3 regions of the Streptomyces sp. NPDC048278 genome follow, and region 2 is predicted to be linked to each of the others. Evidence: riboswitches for the same ligand, from Rfam matches in the RefSeq annotation. Region 2 holds a riboswitch; each other region holds the start of a gene.
What was found. A riboswitch is a leader RNA that binds a small molecule or an ion and turns the genes downstream of it on or off. The one in region 2 is predicted to bind cobalamin.

Region 1: another riboswitch for cobalamin. It lies ahead of metF (methylenetetrahydrofolate reductase [NAD(P)H]); the one in region 2 lies ahead of AB0D74_RS34625 (ribonucleoside-diphosphate reductase subunit alpha).
Region 3: another riboswitch for cobalamin. It lies ahead of AB0D74_RS41320 (CbtB-domain containing protein); the one in region 2 lies ahead of AB0D74_RS34625 (ribonucleoside-diphosphate reductase subunit alpha).

Annotation. Positions count from the first base shown of each region.
Region 1 covers NZ_JBEZLP010000037.1:60,285-63,812, forward strand. The annotation lists gene AB0D74_RS41280 (3-hydroxybutyryl-CoA dehydrogenase) at 1-865, shown strand, start outside; cobalamin riboswitch at 1,067-1,291, shown strand; gene metF (methylenetetrahydrofolate reductase [NAD(P)H]) at 1,608-2,522, shown strand; gene folP (dihydropteroate synthase) at 2,515-3,366, shown strand; gene AB0D74_RS41295 (bifunctional 2-methylcitrate synthase/citrate synthase) at 3,396-3,528, opposite strand, start outside.
Region 2 covers NZ_JBEZLP010000025.1:153,028-156,555, forward strand. The annotation lists gene AB0D74_RS34625 (ribonucleoside-diphosphate reductase subunit alpha) at 1-1,696, opposite strand, end outside; cobalamin riboswitch at 1,821-1,953, opposite strand; gene AB0D74_RS34630 (GNAT family N-acetyltransferase) at 1,951-2,505, opposite strand; gene mctP (monocarboxylate uptake permease MctP) at 2,600-3,528, opposite strand, start outside.
Region 3 covers NZ_JBEZLP010000037.1:68,847-72,374, reverse strand. The annotation lists gene mmsB (3-hydroxyisobutyrate dehydrogenase) at 1-639, shown strand, start outside; gene AB0D74_RS41330 (enoyl-CoA hydratase) at 636-1,415, shown strand; gene AB0D74_RS41325 (hypothetical protein) at 1,469-1,873, opposite strand; cobalamin riboswitch at 2,077-2,212, shown strand; gene AB0D74_RS41320 (CbtB-domain containing protein) at 2,251-2,466, shown strand; gene AB0D74_RS41315 (CbtA family protein) at 2,493-3,365, shown strand; gene AB0D74_RS41310 (short-chain fatty acyl-CoA regulator family protein) at 3,462-3,528, opposite strand, start outside.

The DNA of each region.
Region 1 (3,528 bases), on a different contig from region 2:
CGCGGCCATCGCACGCGTCGGTGTGGTCGGCGGCGGGCAGATGGGCGCGGGGATCGCGGAGGTGTGCGCGCGGGCCGGCCTGGACACCGTGGTCTGCGAGGCCGACGCCACCGCTGCCCGCGCCGCCCGGGAGCGGGTGGCCTCCTCCCTCGAACGCGCCGTCGAGCGCGGCAAGTTGGCACCCACCGTCGCCCAGGACGCCATGGCCCGCCTCGTGTTCACCGGTGAGCTCGACGCGCTGGCCGACCGGCAGCTGGTCATCGAGGCCGTCGTCGAGAACGCCGACGCGAAGACGGAGATCTTCGCCGCCCTCGACAAGATCGTCGAGGACCCGAACGCGATCCTGGCCACCAACACCTCCTCCCTGCCGGTCATGCGGCTCGGCATGGCCACCGGCCGCGCCGACCGGGTCGTGGGCCTGCACTTCTTCAACCCCGTACCGGTCCTGCCGCTCGTGGAGGTCGTGACCTCCCTGCACACCGCCCCCGAGACCGCGACCGGCATCGAGCGCTTCGCCACCGAAACGCTGGGCAAGACGGTCATCCGCTCCCGGGACCGGGCGGGCTTCGTCGTCAACTCCCTCCTCGTCCCCTACCTCCTGTCCGCCGTCCGGATGGCCGAGTCCGGCTTCGCCACCGCCGCGGACATCGACACCGGCATGGAACTGGGCTGCGCCCACCCCATGGGCCCGCTGAAGCTGGCGGACCTGATCGGGCTCGACACCGTCGCCTCGATCGCCGAGTCCCTCTACGACGAGTTCCGTGAACCCCTCTACGCACCTCCGCCGCTGCTCCAGCGGATGGTCGAGGCGGGGCTGCTGGGCCGCAAGACCGGCCGGGGCTTCCACACCTACGTCCAGGACTGAGCACCCTGGCGACGGCGGGCCGAGGGGCCCGGGGCGCGCTGCCGGGTGAGGGTCCGGCAGGCGCGGGTGGGAAAAGGGGGCGGGCGGGAGACGCGTGTGCGGCGTCTCCCGCCCGCCGCCGTATCCACACCGGTCACCCGCGGGTGCCGGCTCTCCATCCGAATGATGGACGTAACCCTCCAGACTCGCCGCCGTCCCCTTACGCTGGCTGGTGCAGCTGGTTCGCCCCGTCCGCCAGGCGGGATGCGTCGTAAGAGGGAACCCGGTGGGAATCCGGGACTGCCCCGCAGCGGTGAGCGGGAACGACCGCCGTCATACGCACTGGACCCGGCGTACAGGGTCTGGGAAGCGACGGCCAGTAGGTGTCCTCCGACGAGGAGGGCGTGCCCGTGAGTCCGAAGACCTGCCGGCTGCCCGTGTGCGGACGACTCCGTACGCGGACATCCCGGTGACCTCGTGGGCGGGTCGGCGTACATACCGAGCGGACGACCGCGCCATGCCGCGCAAGGTCACGCCCGCCCGGTTCCGTCACCCCTTCGCGCTCTCGTCCCGTCGCCGGGATCTCAGGGAATCGTCTCGCGAAGGAGATCTCCGTGACCACCAAGTCCGCAGCCGAGGAAGCGGCCGAGCTGCCGCAGACCGGGCCCAGGGCGATGTCCGCCGCCTGACCGCACGTCCCTTCGGCCGGGGAGGACGCGCCTGCCGCGCTCCCCCGGTCTGGCCTCGGAGAAAGCATCAGCCCATGGCTCTCGGTATGCCCAGCACACGGCCGGACAGCGCGGCGTCCATTCGCGACCTCCTCGAACAGGGGGGCCGCTCCTACTCGTTCGAGTTCATGCCACCACGCAGCGCGGCGGCCGAAGCCGGCCTCTGGACCGCGATCCGTCGGTTGGAGGCCCTGTCGCCCACCTTCGTCTCCGTGACCTACGGTGCCGGCGGCTCGACGCGCGGCCGGACCGTCGGCATCACCGGGCGGATCGCCCAGGAGACCACGCTCACCCCGGTCGCCCACCTCACCGCGGTCGGCCACAGCGTCGCCGAACTGCGCAACATCCTCGGCCACTACGCCGACCAGGGCGTGCGCAACATCCTCGCCCTCCGCGGCGACCCTCCGGGTGATCCCCTCGGCCCCTGGACCCCACATCCGCAAGGGGTGCGCTACGCGGCCGAACTGGTCAGCCTGATCAAGGAGTCCGGGAACTTCTGCGTCGGCGTCGCGGCCTTCCCCGAGATGCACCCGCGCTCCTCCCACCGGGACGCCGACATCCGTCACTTCGTCGACAAGTGCCGGGCCGGGGCCGACTACGCCATCACCCAGATGTTCTTCGACGTCGACGACTACCTGCGCTTCCGCGACCGCGTGGCGGCGGCCGGATGCGAGACACCGGTCATCCCGGAGATCATGCCGGTCACCACCATCCGCTCACTGCGCCGCATTCCCACCCTCTCCACCGCCGCCTTCCCGGCCCGGCTGGCCGAGAACATGCTCGCCGCACAGGACGATCCACAGGCCGTCAGGGCGCTCGGCATCGACCACGCCACCCGGATGTGCCGCCGTCTGCTCGCCGAAGAGGCTCCCGGGCTGCACTTCATGACCATGAACTTCTCGACGGTGACGACGGAGATCTACCAGAAACTCGAACTCCACCATGGCTGAGCACACACCCTACGCGCCCGTGGGAATCCGCCGGCCGTCCCTGGTCGGGATCGTCAACATCACCAGAGACTCGTTCTCGGACGGGAACCGGTTCCTGTCCTCGGAGGCGGCAGTGGCGCACGCGCGCCGACTGCGCTCGGAGGGGGCCGACGTCATCGAACTCGGGCCCGCCGCGAGTCACCCGGGAGCCGAGCAGGTGACGGAGGCCGAGGAGATCGGACGGCTGGCCGACGTGCTCGACCAGCTGGTCGCCGAGGGCGTTCCGGTGTCGGTCGACTCGTACCGGCCCGCGACCCAGTTGTTCGCCGCCGCGCGGGGCGCCGCGTACCTCAACGACATCCAGGGCTTCGACGATCCGGACCGGTACGCGGCACTCGCCGGGACCGGCTGCCGGCTCGTCGTCATGCACTCCGTCCAGCGGCACGGGCCCGCCACGGAGGTGCGGACCGATGCCGGGGAGGTGTGCCGGGGAATCGAGGAGTTCTTCGCCGGTCGCCTGGCCGCACTGGAAGCGGCCGGGGTGGGACGCGACCGGCTGGTCATCGATCCGGGACTCGGCTACTTCCTCGGCAGCGGCCCCGAACCGTCGCTGCGGACCCTGGCCGGGCTCGAACAGCTCAAAGCGCGCTTCGACCTGCCGGTGCTGATCTCGCCGTCCCGGAAGTCGTTCCTGCGGACGCTCACCGGGAGCACCGTCTCCGGGATCGGTCCGGCCACACTGGCGGCCGAGCTCTACGCCGCGCGCAGCGGGGCGGACTACATCCGCACCCACGACGTCGCCGCCCTCCGCGACGCGCTCACCGTGTTCGAGGCACTGGAGGCGGCCAAGGAGGACGGCTGGTGACCCGGCCCTGGGTGGCCCGGTCCTGAGGGTTACGGCGCCGCCGGTACCGGCCGCTGCTCCGGTCCCGCGTAGGAGGCGAGGGGCCGGATCAGCGCGTTGTGGGCGAGCTGTTCGGTGATGTGGGCGGTCCAGCCGGTGACGCGGCTCATCACGAAGACCGGC
Region 2 (3,528 bases):
AGGCCGGCAGCGGGCCGCCGCGCTCGGCGAGGTCGGCGGAGGCCTCGTACGCGGCGAGCATGATCCGCTCGGCGATCCGGGTGGACAGCGCCTTCGCCTCGGCGGAGTCGAAGGGCAGCCGCAGTTTGAAGAAGACGTCCTGCAGACCCATGGCGCCGAGACCCACGGGACGCCACTTGGCGTTGGACCGGCCCGCCTGCTCGGTCGGGTAGAAGTTGATGTCGACGACCCGGTCGAGGAAGGTCACGGCGGTGCGGACGGTCTCGTCGAGGCGCTCCCAGTCGATGTCACCGCCCGCCGTGTCGACGAAGGCGCCGAGGTTGACGGAACCGAGGTTGCAGACGGCGGTCTCGCCGTCGTCCGTGACCTCCAGGATCTCCGTGCAGAGGTTCGAGGAGTGGACGACGTGTCCGGGCAGGGCCGTCTGGTTCGCGGTGCGGTTGGCCGCGTCCTTGAAGGTCATCCACCCGTTGCCGGTCTGCGCGAGGGTGCGCATCATCCGGCCGTACAGGTCACGGGCCGGGATGGTCTTGTGCGCGAGCCCCGCCGCCTCGGCCTTGCGGTAGGCCGCGTCGAACTCCTCGCCCCACAGGTCCACCAGCTCCGGCACGTCGGAGGGGGAGAACAGCGACCACGGCTCGTCGGCGTTGACCCGGCGCATGAACTCGTCCGGGATCCAGTGCGCCAGGTTGAGGTTGTGGGTGCGGCGGGCGTCCTCGCCGGTGTTGTCGCGCAGCTCCAGGAACTCCTCGATGTCGGAGTGCCAGGTCTCCAGGTAGACCGCGGCGGCGCCCTTGCGCCGGCCCCCCTGGTTCACCGCGGCCACCGAGGCGTCCAGCGTCTTCAGGAACGGCACGATGCCGTTGGAGTGCCCGTTGGTGCCGCGGATCAGCGAACCCCGGCTGCGGATGCGGGAGTACGACAGGCCGATGCCGCCGGCGTGCTTCGAGAGGCGGGCGACCTGGTGGTAGCGGTCGTAGAGGGAGTCCAGCTCGTCCTTCGGGGAGTCGAGGAGATAGCAGGACGACATCTGGGGGTGCCGGGTGCCGGAGTTGAAGAGGGTGGGGGAGGAGGGGAGGTAGTCGAGGCGGCTCATGAGCCCGTAGAGCGCGGCGACCTCGGCCACCGACCTGACGGTGTCGTCCTCGGCGAGACCGGCGGCGACCCGGAGCATGAAGTGCTGGGGCGTCTCGATCACGCGGCGGGTGATCGGGTGCCGGAGCAGGTAGCGGCTGTGCAGCGTACGGAGGCCGAAGTAGCCGAAGCGGTCGTCGGCGGCCGGGTCGACGAGCGCGTCGAGGCGGGCCGCGTGCAGCCGGGCGAACTCGGCGGTCCGGTCCGCGATGAGACCCTCGCGGTGCCCCACCGCCACGGACTCCGTGAAGGACGTCACGCCCTGCGAGGCGGCCTCGGCGCGGATGGAGACGGTGAGCAGACGTGCGGCCAGCCGCGAGTAGGCGGGGTCCTCCGAGATCAGCCCGGCGGCGGCCTCGGTGGCCAGCTCGCGCAACTCCGACTCGTCGGCCCGCGCGGACCGCCCGCGCAACGCGGCGGCGGCGACCCGGCCGGGGTCGGCGTCGGGGAGGTCGGCGGTCAGCTCGGTCAGGGTCCGCAGCAACGCGGTGCCGGGACCGTCGTCCGCCATGGATTCCACAGAGCTGGTCGCTGAGGCCGGGTCGGCTGGCGCGATGGTCACGTGGGGCTCTCCCTCGCTGGGCACGGGGCCTGGCGGAGGGCAGCGGGCAGCACGAGCGCGCGCGGGCACGCGTCGAGACCCCGGCCCACTCCACGAGGCCCGGACGTCAGAACGCCCGAACCGGGTGGCTGGGCGTGCTGTCGGCAGGTCCTCGGACTGACTCCTGTGCACGAACATGCACAAGTACACCGTTGCGGGACAGTTCCGGATTCGCACCGGATTCCCCTGCGGCGACAGCGAGCATGAGCATACATCTAGTGCCGGGCTGTCACGTCACCCCCAGATGTTGTGTCGTGGAGGTGTCGGAGCGTCAGCTCGTAGGTGAGAAGGGTGACGTCCGCCAGCTCGGGCAGGGGGCGCCAGTCCCGCTCGGGTGTGCGGACGAAGCCCAGGCGTTCGTAGATCCGGTGGGCGGCGTGCATGGTCCGCTGGGTCGACAGCACGACGGCCGTGCAGCCCGCCACGGCCCGTGCGCGGTCGACGCAGGCCCGTACGAGGGACTCGCCGGCCCCGCGGCCACGGGCGGCCCCGGCGACGGCCAGCATCCTGATCTCGGCCTGCGAGGGGGCGGCGATGTCGGCCATCGGGCCGGGGCCGGGGGTGAAGGTGACACCGCCGAGGAGGGTGTCGCCGTCCACGGCGACGAGGACGGTGGCCGCGGCTGCCCGTTTCGCGACGTTCTTGAGTTCGGTGAGATACACGTCGCTCTCGCCGAAGTCGAGGAGGCCGTCGTGGAGGTAGGCCTGGGCCGTGATGCCGCCGAGGGCGTCGTACTCGGCGGGTCGCGCTTCGCGGATCAGGATCGTCATGCGGGTGAGTGTGTACGACAGCGGGCCGCCGTGGTGTCTGAATTCGGCGGCCCGCTGCGGGTCGTGTGGGGCTGGTCGCGCAGTCCCCGAGCTCCTAAAGGGGCGCTACAGCCGGCGGGAGTTCCACCTCCACGTCCGGGTCGTCTGCGTCCGCCGTGTAGTCGGCGGGGCTGGTCTCGTCGAGGCCCTCGGGGGCCTTGAGGGCCTTGAGGGCGAAGGTCAGGACCACCGTGACCACCACGTTCATCACGAAGGCGGTGAGGCCGATGTAGCCGATCTGGCCGAGGCCGGGGATCTCCTTGGAGGAGCCGCCGAAGTGCGCCTGGGTCGGGGAGGCCACGCCGTACGCGGCGGCCGTGCCGTAGACCATGCCGACCGCCCAGCCCGCCAGCAGGGCCCAGCGGTGGAACCAGCGGGTGAACAGGCCGCCGACCAGGGCCGGGAAGGTCTGCAGGATCCAGATGCCGCCGAGGAGCTGGAAGTTGATGGCGACCGTCTTGTCCATGGTGAGCACGAAGACCAGCGCGCCCACCTTCACCAGCAGCGAGACCAGCTTGGAGACCTGGGCCTCCTGCTTCGGCGTGGCGTCCGGCTTGATGAAGTCCCGGTAGATGTTGCGGGTGAAGAGGTTCGCCGCCGCGATGGACATGATGGCCGCGGGGACCAGGGCGCCGATGCCGATCGCCGCGAAGGCCACGCCCGCGAACCAGTCCGGGAACATGTTCTCGAACAGCTGGGGGATGGCCAGCTGGCCGTTGGTGACCTTGACGCCGGCCGCGATGGCCATGAAGCCCAGCAGGGCGAGCAGGCCCAGCATCAGGGAGTACAGCGGCAGGATCGTGGTGTTGCGGCGGATCACGTCACGGCTCCGGGAGGAGAGCGTCGCGGTGATCGAGTGCGGGTACATGAACAGGGCCAGCGCGGAGCCCAGTGCCAGGGTGGCGTACGTCCACTGGCCGGCCGCGGGCGGGACGAGACCGCCCGCGCCCGCCGCCGTGAACTTGTCGCCCGCCTTGGCGAAGA
Region 3 (3,528 bases), on a different contig from region 2:
ACCCTCTTCCTCGACTGCTCGACCATCGACGTGGCCGACGCCCGTACCGTCCACGAGCGTGCCGTCGCGGCGGGCATGAGGGCGCTGGACGCCCCGGTCTCCGGCGGGGTCGTGGGCGCCGAGGCCGCCACGCTGACCTTCATGGCCGGCGGGGGAGAGGCCGAGTTCGCCGAGGGCCGGCCTCTGTTGGAGGCCATGGGCAAGAAGGCCGTCCACTGCGGAGGCGCGGGCGCCGGGCAGGCCGCGAAGATCTGCAACAACATGATCCTCGGCGTCTCGATGATCGCCGTCAGCGAGGCGTTCGTCCTCGGCGAGAGCCTCGGCCTGTCCCACCAGGCCCTGTACGACGTCGCTTCCACCGCCTCCGGGCAGTGCTGGGCGCTCAGCGTCAACTGCCCTGTTCCCGGGCCGGTTCCGGCCAGCCCCGCCAACCGCGACTACCGGCCGGGCTTCGCCGCCGCCCTGATGGCGAAGGACCTGGGACTGGCCGCGAACGCCGTCCACGCGGGTGGCGTGAACGCTGAACTCGGGCTACGGGCAGCCGAGTTGTACGCGGCCTACGCCGAACGCGTCGGTGCGACAGAGGACTTCTCCGGCATCGTACGCACCATCCGTGACGGAAGCGGGGAACCGGCATGACCGAGACGTACGAGACCATCCGCGTCGAGCGCAAGGGCCGGGTCGCCCTGCTCACCCTCGACCGCCCCAAGGCTCTGAACGCCCTCAACCTCCAGGTCATGAACGAGGTCGTCGCCGCGACCGAGGCCCTCGACCGGGACCCGGAGTGCGGATGCATCGTCATCACCGGGTCGGCGAAGGCGTTCGCGGCCGGAGCCGACATCAAGGAGATGCAGCCGCAGGGCTACCTCGACATGTATCTGACCGACTGGTTCACGGCCTGGGACCGGCTCGGGCAGCTGCGAACCCCGACCGTGGCGGCGGTGGCAGGGTATGCGCTCGGTGGCGGATGCGAGCTGGCGATGCTGTGTGACATCGCACTGGCCGCCGACACCGCGGTCTTCGGCCAGCCCGAGATCAAACTCGGGGTGATCCCCGGGATCGGCGGTTCCCAGCGGCTGACCCGGGCGGTCGGCAAGGCCAAGGCCATGGAGATGTGCCTGACCGGACGCACCATGGACGCGGCCGAGGCCGAGCGCGCCGGACTCGTCTCCCGGGTCCTGCCCGCCGACGAACTGCTCGGCGAGGCTCTCGCGGTCGCCGAGACCGTGGCGGGGATGTCGTTGCCGGTGGCGATGATGGCGAAGGAGGCGGTCGCCAGGGCCTTCGAGACCACCCTCACCGAAGGTGTCCGCTTCGAACGGCGGCTCTTCCACGCGGTGTTCGCCACGGCCGATCAGAAGGAGGGCATGGCGGCGTTCGTCGAGAAGCGGCCACCCGAGTTCCGGCACCGCTGACCGGCGGGGCGCTGATCCCCGCGGCGTGACGGGGCGGGCCGTCGTCCTGCCGTTCAGGCGGCCTGGCCCCGGTGGCGGCGCAACAGTGCCGCGATCGAGCAGCGCAGGCAGCCGCCGTCGGCGTCCCGCTCCACCGTCGCGCCCTCGAACCCCACCGCCACGCCCTCGAACCCCACCGTCGCGCCCTCGAACCCCACCGTCGCGCCCTCGAACTCCGCCGCCGGGCACTGCTCTCCGGCCTGGTGCGGGCACTCACCGCCGGGCGCCTCGACCAGCGCCTCCAGGTCCTGGAGCAGCTGCTCGGTCCGCTTCACCTCCTGGGCCAGAACGCGGACCCGCGCGCTCTGCCCGCCGATCTGGCGCCGCGCGGCGACGAGTTGCTCGTATTCCTTGGGAGTGAGGGCGACTGCCTCGTCGCCGCCGAGGGTGACCCGGCGCGGGTTGAGACGTCTGGCCACTGGGTTCCTCCGCTCTTCGCCTGGATGATCCGTGATCCGATCCTGCCGGTGTCCAGGGAAACGCGGTGCGGTTGCCGATGGTTCCGCTCGGTTCTCCGTTGTCCTGAACCCATCGGATCGGGCCCGGGGCACCCGCACCGTCCCGGTGCGGGCCGGCAAGGGGACAGGAATACCCTCCCTTGGGCATTCCTTGATTGACCGCTTATCTCGGGTATTCGTACGCTCCGGATGTAGTGATGGCCTCAGGAAGCCGGTGAGACTCCGGCACGGTCGCGCCACTGTGATCAGCCTCCGCTAGGGGGCTGAAGTCAGACACTGGGCCATCGCGGCGCTCCACCGAACCGAGGGACGCACGATCCCTGAAGGAGGCTCCACCCATGAGCAGCATGTCCGCGCCCGCCGCGCTGCCCACCCCGGTCGTCCTGCCGGCCACGAAGGCCGTTCTCTGGCTGGTCGGAACCGCGCTGATCGCGCTGGCCATCTACTACTTCATCGGTGTCGACCAGGGCGCCTACTCGGTGTTCGGCAAGGACATGCACGTCCACGAGTTCGTGCACGACGCCCGTCACTTCCTCGGCTTCCCCTGCCACTGACCGACACGAGCACGGGACAGCTGAACATGGAGAAGAGACTCATCCTGCGCGGCGTCATCGCCGGCGCAGTCGCCGGGCTGCTCGCGTTCGTCTTCGCGCGGATCTTCGCCGAGCCCCAGATCGCCAAGGCCATCGACTACGAGAGCGGCCGTGACGCCGCCCAGGCGGCCCTCGACAAGGCCGCCGGAATCGCCCCCGAGGCCGCGGGCCCGGACATCTTCAGCCGGACCATCCAGGCCAACGTCGGCATCGGTGTCGGCATGGTGTTCTTCGGCATCGCCATGGGCGCCCTCTTCGCCGTCGCCTACACCGTCTGCCTCGGCCGGGTCGGCAACCTGCGCCCCCGCAACCTGGCCCTGCTGGTCGCCCTGGGCGGCTTCCTCGGCATGTACCTCGTGCCGTTCGTGAAGTACCCGGCCAACCCGCCCTCGATCGGGCACCCGGAGACCATCAAGGACCGCGGCAACCTCTACCTCGTCATGGTCCTGTGCTCGGTGGTCTTCCTCATCGGCGCGGTCTGGCTCGGCAAGCGGCTCCAGGCCCGCTTCGGCAACTGGAACGCCACTCTGCTCGCCGCCGGCGCCTATGTCGTCGCGATCGGCATCGTGATGGCCCTGCTGCCCCAGCTCGGCGAACTGTCCACCAACGTCGCGGAGTACGGCCACCAGGCCACCGAGACCCCGCTGCCCCTGAAGAACTCCAAGGGCACCATCGTCTACCCGGGCTTCCCGGCGGACGTCCTGTTCTCCTTCCGCTTCTACTCCATCGCTGCCCAGGCTCTCCTCTGGGCGACCGTGGGCCTGGTCTTCGGCCCCATGGCCGAACGGCTCCTCGACCCGGCCATCCGGGCGGCGGCCAAGCCGGCGCCCACCCAGCCGGAGCCGGTCGGCGCCGCCTGACCGCTCAGGGCGCCGTACCCGCGCAGTCGCGGAGCGCCGTGGAGACGTACGGGATACGTCTCCACGGCGCTCTGTCGTCGTCAGGTCCCGCCGACGTCAGGAGACGTGGGTTTCGACGGGGTAGGGCACATAGGCGCGCCGGTCCGGGTCCACGGCGAGCCGT